3 regions of the Pseudomonas sp. PDNC002 genome follow, and region 3 is predicted to be linked to each of the others. Evidence: riboswitches for the same ligand, from Rfam matches in the RefSeq annotation. Region 3 holds a riboswitch; each other region holds the start of a gene.
What was found. Region 3 has a riboswitch for cobalamin ahead of cobG (precorrin-3B synthase). Riboswitches for the same ligand answer to the same signal wherever they lie in the genome.
Positions count from the first base shown of each region.

Region 1: another riboswitch for cobalamin. It lies ahead of JVX91_RS09475 (TonB-dependent receptor); the one in region 3 lies ahead of cobG (precorrin-3B synthase).
Region 2: another riboswitch for cobalamin. It lies ahead of JVX91_RS12135 (TonB-dependent receptor); the one in region 3 lies ahead of cobG (precorrin-3B synthase).

Region 1 is NZ_CP070356.1:2,027,337-2,031,236, forward strand. It holds gene JVX91_RS09475 (TonB-dependent receptor) at 305-2,161, opposite strand; cobalamin riboswitch at 2,264-2,432, opposite strand; gene dxs (1-deoxy-D-xylulose-5-phosphate synthase) at 2,485-3,900, opposite strand, start outside.
Region 2 is NZ_CP070356.1:2,629,620-2,633,519, forward strand. It holds gene JVX91_RS12120 (cupin domain-containing protein) at 1-160, opposite strand, end outside; gene JVX91_RS12125 (class I SAM-dependent methyltransferase) at 318-1,046, shown strand; gene JVX91_RS12130 (VOC family protein) at 1,107-1,535, shown strand; cobalamin riboswitch at 1,595-1,802, shown strand; gene JVX91_RS12135 (TonB-dependent receptor) at 1,977-3,851, shown strand; gene JVX91_RS12140 ((2Fe-2S) ferredoxin domain-containing protein) at 3,851-3,900, shown strand, end outside.
Region 3 is NZ_CP070356.1:1,882,149-1,886,048, reverse strand. It holds gene JVX91_RS08780 (cobalt-precorrin-5B (C(1))-methyltransferase) at 1-694, opposite strand, end outside; gene cbiE (precorrin-6y C5,15-methyltransferase (decarboxylating) subunit CbiE) at 697-1,908, opposite strand; cobalamin riboswitch at 1,967-2,207, shown strand; gene cobG (precorrin-3B synthase) at 2,293-3,639, shown strand; gene JVX91_RS08765 (precorrin-8X methylmutase) at 3,632-3,900, shown strand, end outside.

The DNA.
Region 1 (3,900 bases), 150 kb from region 3:
GGTGAATCCGCTCCTGCGGGTTGGCATCGGCGCGCTGGATTTCCCCTCACCCCAGCCCTCTCCCTCAGGGAGAGGGGGCCGTTTGGCATTTGTGGGAGCTTGTGGCGTCAGCCGGCGAGCGCTGAGGCCTTACCCTTCTCCGACAGTCTCCTCTCCCTCAGGGAGAGGGAGCCGTTTGGCATTTTGGGGAGCTTGGGGAGTCAGCCGGCGAGCGCTGAGGCTCTACCCTGCTCGGACAGTCCCCTCTCCCTCAGGAGCGGGGCGCGTAGCCAGGGTCAGGGTAAGGGCCGCCAGGCTGCTTCTCTTACAGCTCCGGCGTCCAGGTCACCGCCAGCAGCGCGGTGCGGCCCGGTTCGCGGTAGGGGCGGGCTTCGCCCATGAAGTCCATCGGGCTGGTTGGGCGTAGGTAGTCGCCCAGGGTGTAGTCGCGGTCCAGGGCGTTATCCAGCTTCAGGTCGAAGCGAATCTCATTGCTGGCCAGCCAACTGGTGCGCAGGTCGAGCACGCCGTAGCCGGAGAGTTCGCGGGTGTTGGCCGCGTCGTCGTAGCGCTGGCTGACCGCACGCCAGGTGCCGCCGACACCGAAGGCGCCGAACTGGCGATCGAGGTCCAGGTTCAAGGTACGGCGCGCGCGGTACGGCAGGGTGTGGCCGGTGTCGCGGTCGCGCGGGTCGATCAGGCTCAAACCGAGAGCGGCCTGCCAGCCCAGTACGTCGCGGGCAACGCTGGCCTCGAAGCCATTGATGCGCGCCTTGTTGATGTTCTCCGGCTGGTTGCTGGTGCTGTCCCAGGCGATCAGATCGTCGATCTCGGTGCGGTACAGCGAGGCTTCCAGGTGCGTGCCGGAGAAGTCGCCGCGCCATTGCAGCTCATAGGTCTTCGAGGTCTCGGCCTTCAGGTCCGGGTTGCTCGCGCCGGGGTAGTAGAGGTCGCTGAAGGTCGGTGCGCGGAAACCTTCGCCGTAGCTGGCGATCCAGGTCTGGTTGTCGCCGACCGGCAGGCTGAAGGCGGCGTTCCAGCTGTTCTGGCTGCCGTAGGCCTGGTTGTTGTCGTGGCGGATGCCCAGTTCGGTGCCGAAGCTGTCGCCCTTGAAGCTGTGCTGGGCGAAGAAGGCGCGGTTGCTGCGCTGGTCCTCGGCGAAGTCGGTGCTGCCGTCGACCTTGTCTTCGTACCAGTCGGCGCCCAGGGCCAGCTGGTTGGAGTCGTCCAGTTGCAGGCGGTTGATCCAGCTCGCCGAGTGGCGGGTGGTCTCCAGGGTGCCGTTGTTCCAGCTGTCGGCGGCGCCCACGGCCTTGTTGCGGTCGAAGCTGCGGCCCAGCTCCAGGCGGCTGTTCCACATCTTCGTGATCTGACCGTCGAGGTAGGCGCTGTAGCTGCTGACGCGGAATTCGTCCTGCGGCGTACCGGGCTCGAAGTTGTAGGCGTCGTCGTATTCGTTCTTGCCGCGCTGGTCGTTGAGGTTCAGGCCGGCTTTCCAGTCGTCGCTGAAGCGATGGTCCAGGTTCAGGTGCACGGCCTTGTTGCGCTGGGCGTCGTGGTCGCTGTCGGCGCCGACGTTGTCGCTGGTGCGGTCCCAGCCCTGACTCTCATCCAGGCTGCCGCCGAGGTTGTAGCGGGTCTGCTCGTTGCCGCCGGAAAGGCTCAGGCTGCGCTCGAAGGTGCCGTGGCTGCCGGCGGCCAGGCGCACTTCCGGGTGCAGGCCGGCTTCGCCGCGGCGGGTGAAGATCTGGATGACCCCACCAATGGCGTCGGCGCCGTACAGCGCCGAGCGCGGGCCTCGGGTCACTTCGACGCGCTCGATGCTGTCGATGCTCAGGTAGTCCAGGCGGGCGATGCCGCTGCTGGCCGAGGCGATGCGCTGGCCGTCCACCAGCACCAGGGTTTGCGCGGTGCTGGTGCCGCGCACGGAGTACGAGACCACGCCGCCGGAGCTGCCCATCTGCACGCCGGGCACGCGGGCGAGCAGGGCGGGGACACTGCGTACCTGCAGGCGTTCGATGTCGGCGCGGGTGAACACGCTGTTGGCCGAGGTGGCTTCGGCGCGCGGCTGGGCCTGGCGCGCTGAGGTGATCACCTGGTCGGAGAGCGTGTAGATGTCGCCAGCGGCGAAGGCCATGCCGGGGAGCAGGCTGGTGGCCAGGGCGAGTCGGGTCAGTTTCATGGAACGTCCTCAAAAGCGGGCGGATGACTTTCGAGGAGGGCGTGGCAAGGGCGGCAGGCCGCACTTGACGGTGCGGCCCTCCGCAACACCTGTCGGGGCGTGTCGAGGGCGGTCTCCGGGCTGCCGACGTCACATCGCCGCCTTCCCGCGTTCTGCAGTGGCGGATGGCGATGCTGCGCTCCCTGTCGGGGCGCGTCGGTTACCGTTGCGGGGGCAGCGCAGGTCTTTCACCTGCTTCCCGTTACCTCGAACGAAAACGGGCGCACCTTAGTCGGTGCGCCCGTCACTGGCAATACTCCCGAGGAGGGATGCGCCGATCGGTCTCAGCGGTTGCCGAGGGCCTCCAGGCGCGCCTTCACCGAGGCTTCGATGCCCGCAGCGTCAAGACCGCACTCCGCGAGCATCTGTGCGGGCTTGGCGTGCTCGACGTAGTAGTCCGGCAGACCCAGGTGCAGGATTGGCTGCTGGATATTCTCGCGGGCGAGGAATTCGCTGACGGCGGCGCCAGCGCCACCCATCACCGAGTTTTCCTCGATGGTCACCAGCAGCTCGTGGCTGGCGGCCAGCTGGCGCACCAGCTCCTCGTCGAGCGGCTTGACGAAGCGCATGTCGGCGACCGTGGCGTCGAACTGTTCGGCGACTTTCAGCGCTTCGGCCAGTTGCACGCCGAACACCAGGAAGGCGACCTTGCCGGCCTTGCCTTCGCGGCGCACCACGCCCTTGCCGATTTCCACCGGGGCCAGCTCGGCTTCGATGGCGGCGTTCGGGCCGGTGCCGCGCGGGTAGCGCACCGCCGCCGGGCCTTCGAAGTGATGGCCGGTGGTGAGCAGCTTGCGCAGTTCGTTCTCGTCGCTGGGGGTCATCACCAGCATGCCGGGGATGCAGCGCAGGTAGGAGAGGTCGAAGCTGCCGGCGTGGGTCGGGCCGTCTTCGCCCACCAGGCCGGCGCGGTCGATGGCGAACAGCACGTCGAGGTTCTGCACCGCGACGTCGTGGATCAACTGGTCGTAGCCGCGCTGCAGGAAGGTGGAGTAGATCGCCACCACCGGCTTGGCGCCGTCGCAGGCCATGCCGGCCGCCAGGGTCACGGCGTGCTGTTCGGCGATGGCGACGTCGAAGTAGCGGTCCGGGAATTTGTCGGCGAAGGCCACCAGGTCGGAGCCTTCCTTCATCGCCGGGGTAATGCCGACCAGGCGCGGGTCCTGGGCAGCCATGTCGCACAGCCATTGGCCGAACACGCTGGAGTACTTCGGCCCGCCGGCCTTCTTCGGCACGGCGTGGGCGGGGGCGCCTTCGGGCTCCAGCTTGGTGATGGCGTGGTAGCCGATCGGGTCGATCTCGGCCGGGCCGAAGCCCTTGCCCTTCTTGGTCACCACGTGCAGGAACTGCGGGCCCTTGAGGTCACGCATGTTGCGCAGGGTGGCGATCAGGGTCGGCAGGTCGTGGCCATCGATGGGGCCTATGTAGTTCCAGCCCAGCTCCTCGAAGAGCGTGCCGGGGACCAGCATGCCCTTGGCGTATTCCTCGGTGCGGCGGGCGATCTCCCAGGCGCCGGGCAGGCGCGAGAGCACCTTCTTGCTGCCTTCGCGCATGCTGCTGTAGGTGCGGCTGGAGAGGATCTTGGCCAGGTAGTTGGACAGGCCGCCGACGTTGTTGGAGATCGACATGTCGTTGTCGTTGAGGATCACCAGCATGTCGGCCTTCACTTCCGACGCGTGGTTGAGCGCCTCGAAAGCCAT
Region 2 (3,900 bases), 750 kb from region 3:
AGGTCTCGTCGGTGTCGGCGTGGCTGTGCCAGACGAAATCGCCGTGCAGCTTCACCACCTTGAACTGGTAGTCGTTCATCTCGGCGATTACCCGCGGCTGCCAGGTTTCGTGGATCAGGGCGAGCTTGTCCCGGAGGTTGATCGGTTGGTGTTGGGTCACGGTGGTCTCTCCTTTTCTGATGCCGCTGACACTAAGGTCGTGCCGTCGAGTGGTCTTGCAGGAAATTGCGCTTCGATCGCCCTGGCATTGACCTCGTCGGGTTGCCGGCCCCGTCCTTGACGCCGACAATCGATGCGTCAAAAAGGAGTGCCGATCCATGGCGCAGAACATCTACGACAACCCTGAATTCTTCGCCGGCTACGCCCAGCTGCCCCGTTCCCGGCACGGCCTGGACGGCGCGCCGGAGTGGGCCGTGCTGCGTTCCCTGCTGCCGCCGCTGGAAGGCCTGGACGTGGTCGACCTCGGTTGCGGCTACGGCTGGTTCAGCCGTTACGTAGCAGAGCAGGGCGCACGCACGGTGAGCGGGCTGGACGTGTCGCGGAAGATGCTCGACCACGCGCGGGCGAACACCGACGCCGCACAGGTGAGCTACTTCCATGCCGACCTCGACCAGCTCGAATTGCCCACCGCGGCGTTCGACCTCGCCTACAGCTCGCTGACCCTGCATTACCTGGAGGACCTGCCGCATTTCTTCCGCAACGTGCACGACGCGCTGCGCCCCGGCGGCAGCCTGGTGTTTTCCATCGAGCACCCGATCTACATGGCCTCGCTCAAACCGGGCTGGATAGTCGACGGCGATGGCCGCCGCTGCTGGCCGGTGGACCATTACCAGGACGAAGGCGAGCGCCGCACCGACTGGCTGGCCAAGGGCGTGCTCAAGCATCACCGCACCCTCGGCAGCATTCTCAATGCCGTGATCGGCTCGGGGCTGACGCTGCGCCACGTCGAGGACTGGGGCCCGAGCGCCGAGCAGGTGCAGGCCATCCCGTCGCTGGCCGAGGAGCGCGAACGGCCGATGTTGCTGCTGGTCGCCGCGCAGCGCTGAAGCGGCGAAAAGGCGCGACTATGCTGGAAGGGTCGCGCCCACCCCGCGTCGGAGATCGCCATGTCACAGACCGTTCCCGCCGTCCGCCCCAGCGTCATTCCCTGCCTGCGCTACCGCGATGCGCCCCAGGCCATCGACTGGCTGTGCGCGACCTTCGGCTTCCAGCGACAACTGGTCGTTGCCGATGAACATGGCGGCATCGCCCACGCCCAGCTGGCGATGGCCGACGGCAGTGGGCTGGTGATGCTGGGTTCGCTGCACGACAACGAGTACGGCCGGCTGATGCGCCAGCCCGACGAGATTGGCGGCTGCACCCAGAGCATCTACGTGGTGGTGAAGGACGCCGAAGCGTTGTACCGCGCAGCGGTGGATGGCGGCGCGCAGATCGTCATCGACATCAAGGACGAAGACTACGGCGGCCAGGGCTTCACCTGTCGCGATCCGGAAGGGCATATCTGGAGCTTCGGCACCTACGATCCCTGGCACTGACGCCGCTCTGCAACATCCTGCGCAAGCCCCGCGCTTGACGCTTTCCCATCGCAAGTGTTGATATGCGCCCCGTTTCAGGTGCCCCCCGCCGCCGTGCGTGGGGTGAAACGGGAAGCCGGTGCGTCGCCCTCGTGCGATCAGTCCGGCGCTGCCCCCGCAACGGTAAGCGAGCGGAGCATCCACTAGGCCACTGTGCACCAGCATGGGAAGGCGGATGCCCCAGGACCCTCGCAAGCCCGGAGACCGGCCTGGAACCTGTTTGGCAAACCCGCGGTGGGCGGGCGTGAGCCGGTTCCCGGGGCGCGCTCGTTCCGGGTGTCGCTGCGCCGCCTGCGAAATATCTATTTCGAGGCGATCACCTTGCATTCTCCTGCTTCCAATTCCCGGCGCGCCTTGCGCTGGACTCCCGTTCTCTCCCTCTGTGCCCTGAGTTCGCAGCTTGTGGCGGCTCCCCTCGACCTGGCCGATGAAATCGTCAGCGCGCCTTCCGTGGAGTCCACCACGGTGGCCGACATGGCGCGCTACGGCAGCAAGCTGGAGGTCATCGACCGCCAGCAGATCGAACGCGCCGGCCCCAGCGCCGACATCACCCGCGTGCTGCAGATGTACGTGCCGGGCCTGTTCGTTGCGCCGAAGAACGGCCCGTTCGACTACGGCACCTACTCGCTGCTGGGCGGGCGCAACGACGACACGCTGATCCTGCTGGACGGCGTGCGCCTGAACAATCGCCTCTACGGCGGCATCTACATTGACACCCTGCCGACCACCGCAGTGGAACGCATCGAGGTGCTCAAGGGCGGCCAGGGCCTGCTGTTCGGCACCCAGGCGGTGTCCGGGGTGATCAATATCGTCACCCGCAGCGCGCGCAGCCGCGAGGCGTCCGGCGAGGTGAACCTCGGCCTGGACACCTTCAAGGGCCGCAGCGGCGATGCCCGCGCGGAGAAGGTCGTGCAGAACGGCCTGGGCGACCTCGGCCTGATGGCCTACGTCAGCCACAACCGCTCTGACGGCTACCAGCCCTACCGCGACCGGGACATGACCAGCACGGTCAGCGACAAGCGCCGCTCGTACGACGTCAACGTGTTCGGCGCCAAGGCCATCCAGGCCATCGGTGAGGCTTCGCGCCTGGAGCTGTTCTACCAGTACGCCGACGCCGAGCTGGATTTCGCCCGGCCAACGTCGAACCACCACACCAGCAACAACCGCGTGCAACAGATCGCCACGGCCACCTTCCAGCAGAGCGTCAACGACGTTTTCAGCTGGTTCGCCAAGACCCACATCAACGACTGGGACACCCGCTACGACCGCGTCTACAACCTGCAGGGCGGCGGCACCCAGGTGCTCAACCACAACGACTACTGGGGCTTCACCGACTGGGGCGCGCAGCTCGAAGGCAAGGCCAGGTTCGGTGGCGGTCACGAGCTGGTCTTCGGTAGCGACAACCAGTGGTACAAGGGCCAGGACGATGTGCTGATCATCGACAACGACAAGGCCGAATCCCATGCGCTCTACGCCCAACTGCGCCCGCGCATCGACGCGCTGCCCGATTGGCACCCGAGCCTGGGCGTGCGCCGCGAGGAAATCTCCGGCGGCGAAGGCGCCACGGTGTGGATGCTCACGTCGCTCTACGACCTCACCGAGCAGCTCAAGCTGCGCGGCCAGTTCGGCACCGCCTTCAAGCTGCCCACCGCCGAGCAACTGTTCGTCAACGAGCCGGGAGACGAAGTCGGCAACCGCGACCTCAAGCCCGAGCGCAGCCGCAATGCCGAGCTGGGCCTGGACTACACCGGCGAGCTGTTCGACCAGCCGTGGAGCGGCAGTGTCACCCTGTTCCGCCGTGAGATCACCGACTTCATCACCCTGGCGGGTGACCAGTGGGTGAACGGCAACGGGGAGATCGAGGTGCGCGGCGTTGAGGCCAACGGCCAGTGGCAGTTCGGCCGGCACTGGCAGGTCTCCGCTGACGCCACGCGCAACCTGGTGGACAGCCGCGAAGGCGTGACGGTCAACAACATCCCGCACTTCTTCGCCCGTGTGCGCCTGGGCTATGACGACAACCTCTGGGGCGCCGGCCTCGCGACACGCTACGTGGGCTCCATCGTCAGCGCCCAGGACGACGACTACGGCCACTACACCGTGCTCGACGGCGACGCCTATCGCTATCTCGACCCGGCCCACGCGCACCGCCTGAGCCTGCTGCTGGAGAACCTGCTGGACCGCGACTACGCCACCGGCCGCACCAGCAATGGCAGCCGCCAGGTGGACAACCTCGGCCGGCCGCGCACCGCCGAGCTGCGCTACACCTTCAGCTTCTGATGAGGGCCATCCTGCTGGTCGGCCCGCTGGCCGGCGTCCAGGGCGAGCG
Region 3 (3,900 bases):
TGTCGTCGAAACCGTAGCGCCGGCGCATGGCGTCCTCGCTGGCGTTGCCGGTGCAGGCGGCCAGGTGGCGGAATCCATTGGCGCGGGCGACGTCGATGCCCTGCTGGATCGAGGCGATGTAGGCCGAGCAGGAGAATGGCCGGACGATGCCGGTGGTGCCGAGGATCGACAGCCCGCCGAGGATGCCCAGGCGCGGGTTCATAGTCTTGAGCGCCAGCTCGGCGCCACCCTCGATATTGATCGTGACGTCGAAGCCTCCGACGTAGCCGCACTCGGCGGCCAGCGCGGCGAGATTGTCGCGCATCATCTGCCGCGGTACCGGGTTGATCGCCGGCTCGCCCACCGGCAGCACCAGGCCGGGTTTGGTCACCATGCCGACACCTTCGCCGGCATGGAAACGCACGCCCGGTTCGACACTCAGCGCCACGCGGGCGAAAACCAGCGCACCGTGGGTCACGTCCGGGTCGTCGCCGGCATCCTTCAGCGTGCCGGCTTCGGCGCCGTCAGCGGTAAGCCGGCAGAACTCCAGGCGCAGGGTCGCGCTGCGCTCTTTCGGCAGGGCGATCTGCGCGGCGTCCAGCACTTCACCGGTGAGCAACAGGCGCGCCGCCGCCAGGCTGGTGGCAGTGGCGCAACTGCCGGTGGTGTAGCCGCTGCGCAGCGGGCGCGGCTGCTCCGGGGTTTCTTCGCGCATGCTCACTCGACCAGCGGCTTCCAGGCTTCCAGCAACGTGATCGGCAGCGCCGCTCGCCAGGTGTCGAAGCCACCCAGCGGCTGGGCCTGGGACACGGACAGGCGGATCAGTTCGCCGCCCACGCGCTCGCGCCAGCTCACCAGCGCCGCCTCGCTCTGCAAGGTGACGGCATTGGCTACCAGCCGACCGCCGGGCTTGAGCTGTTCCCAGCAGTGTTCGAATACTCCGGGCACGGTGACGCCACCACCGATGAAGATGGCATCGGGTTGCTCCAGTCCCTGCAACGCTTCCGGCGCGGCCCCGCAGACCAGTTGCAGCGCTGGCACGCCGAGGGCGTCGCTGTTGAAACGGATGTGCTCCTGGCGGCCTTCGTTGGCCTCGATGGCCAGCGTGCGGCAGCTCGGATGCGCGCGCATCCATTCGATGCCGATGGAGCCGCAGCCAGCGCCAACGTCCCAGAGCAGCTCGCCCGGCTTCGGCGCCAGCCGCGCCAGGGTCACGGCGCGCACGTCGCGCTTGGTCAGTTGACCGTCGTGGCGGTAGTCGTCATCACGCAGGCCAATCGTAAGAGGCAGGCGCTGCGCGTCTTCACCGGCGATGCACTGCACCGCCACCAGATTCAGCGCCGCCGCCTGCGCCAAGGCCCAATCGCCAGCCACGCCATCGATGCGCCGTTCGCTATCGCCGCCCAGGTGCTCCAGCACGCTCAGCCGGCTTGTGGCGAAGCCCCGCTCGCACAGCAATGCGGCAATAGCGGCCGGGCTGTCGCCATCATTACTGAGGATCAGCAGCCTGGCGTCCTCGTGGATCTGCGCGTTGAGTGCGGCCAATGGACGCGCCACCAGCGAGATCAGCGTGCAATCCTGCAGTGCCCAGCCCATGCGCGCTGCCGCGAGGGAGGCAGAGGACGGCGCGCTGAGCACAAGCATTTCCTCGGCCGGGATCTGGCGGGCCAGGCTCGCGCCGACGCCAAACCACATCGGATCACCACTGGCCAGCACGCAGGTCGGTTCGCCGCGCCGGCGCAGCACCGGCTCCAGGCTGAACGGGCTCGGCCAGGCCTGCCGGTTGGCGCGCAGGCAATGGGGCAGCAGCTCCAGCTGGCGCGGCGCGCCGATCACTTCGCTGGCAGCGAGCAGGGCTCGGCGCGCGGCCTTGCCGAGGCCGGCATAGCCGTCCTCGCCGATGCCGACGATGGTCAGCCAGGGCGTCATGAAAATTCCTCGGGTTGATCCGACGGGCAGGCTTTTCCTGCCTTCGGGCAAAGCAGGCATAATACCCGCTTCGTCGGTGCTCGTAGGACGCTTCGCCTTTATCGGTGAGGTTTCCAGGAGCCGAAGAGGGAACACGGTTAAGCCGTGGCTGCCCCCGCAACTGTAAGCAGCGAGTCCGCGCAATGCGGCGGTACGGGAACAACATTCCGTGCCGCCGGCCAGGCCACTGGGCAACCGGGAAGGCCGCGCTGGATGAGGACCTGCCAGCCAGGAGACCTGCCGACGAAACCAGTCGCGTGTGCAGACATCGAGCGGGGTGTATCGGTGTCGTGAAGTCCCCTATGGGGATTCGCAGGTCACCGCGACCCAGCCCTGGTGACCTCAGTGCAAGACTCTTCAGCTCTGCCCGTCCGTCCGCATGCCTGCCCCGGCCTGCTGCGCATCGTGGCCTCCCGCGATGGCGGCATCTGCCGCATCAAGCTGCCCTGTGGACAACTCGACGCCCACGCCGCGCGCGCCATTGCCCGGGCCGCCGAGCGCCATGCCGACGGCGTGCTGGAAGCGACCAACCGCGCCAACCTGCAGATCCGCGGCGTCCATGCCGGCGCCGAGAACGCGCTGAGCCGCGAGTTGCTCACTGCCGGCCTCGGCCCGCGTGAATTGGCGTCGGATGATGTGCGCAATCTGCTGGTCAGTCCGGCACTCGGCCTTGATGGCGGGACGACTTTCAATGCCGCTCCGCTGGCCCGCCAACTACTCGACCTGTTGGAAGGCACGACGCGCTTCCACGGCCTGTCGCCCAAGTTCGGCATTCAGTTGGACGCCGGCGAAAACCTGGCGATGCTGGAGCACCCCAACGATCTCTGGCTGTCGGCGATGTCCGATAACGCTGAGCCGCTATTTGCCTTCGGCCTGGCCGGCTGTCCACCACAGAACGAAACGGATCGCCCCGCCCTCGCCGCCGTCACTGCCGAGCAAGTTCCGCTGCTGGTGGAAACCCTGCTGCACCTGTTCCTCGATCTCGTCGGCGATGGCCAGACACGCATGCGCCAGCTCCGCGAGATGCTCGGCGATGAGGCACTCCTGGCGCGCTTGCAGCAACGCCTACCCTTCGCGCTGCAACTCGGCCCGGCTGTGGATAACTGGCGGCGTCCTGCGCCGCAGCCTTTCGGCCATCTTGGCATTCGTCCCCAGCACCAGGCGGAACGCGCCATGGTCGGCGCAGGATTCATCCTCGGACGACTCGATAGCTCCACCCTGTTCGCCCTCGCCGATCTGTCGGAACGCCATAGCGGCGGTCAGCTACGTCTGACGCCCTGGCAAAGTCTGGTCCTTCCCGATGTGGCGTCGATCGACGCCGCCATCGTCCTCGGTGCGCTAGGCAGCCTCGGTCTGGTGATCGACGCTGCGCAGCCGCTGTCGCGCATCGTTGCCTGCAGTGGCTCCAGCGGCTGCGCACGCGGGCTGGCCGACACCAAGGCCGACGCCCTGCGCCTCGCCGAACGCCTGCGTCACGCGCCGCCGGCCGGCGTTCACCTGTGCGGCTGCCCGCGCTCCTGTGCCGCCGCCCACGTCGCCCCCTACACCCTGCTGGCCGTCGCCGACGGCCGCTATGACCTGTTCCGTCGCGCCGATGGCGTGGCCGGCTTCGGCCAGCCGCTGGCGCGCAACCTTTCCCTCGATGCCGCGGGCGACCTGCTCGCCGCACCCGGAGTCCCCACCGATGCTTGATTACATCCGCGACGGCCAGGCGATCTATCGCCAATCCTTCGCCATCATCCGTGCCGAAGCCGACCTCACCGGTATCCCGGCCGACCTGGAGAAACTCGCCGTACGGGTGATCCACGCCTGCGGCATGGTCGACGTAGTGCAGGACCTGCGCTTCTCCGCAGGCGCCGGTGCCATTGGCCGCGCGGCATTGGCCAGCGGTGCGCCGATCCTCTGCGATGCGCGAATGGTCGCCGAGGGCATCACCCGCGCGCGCCTGCCGGC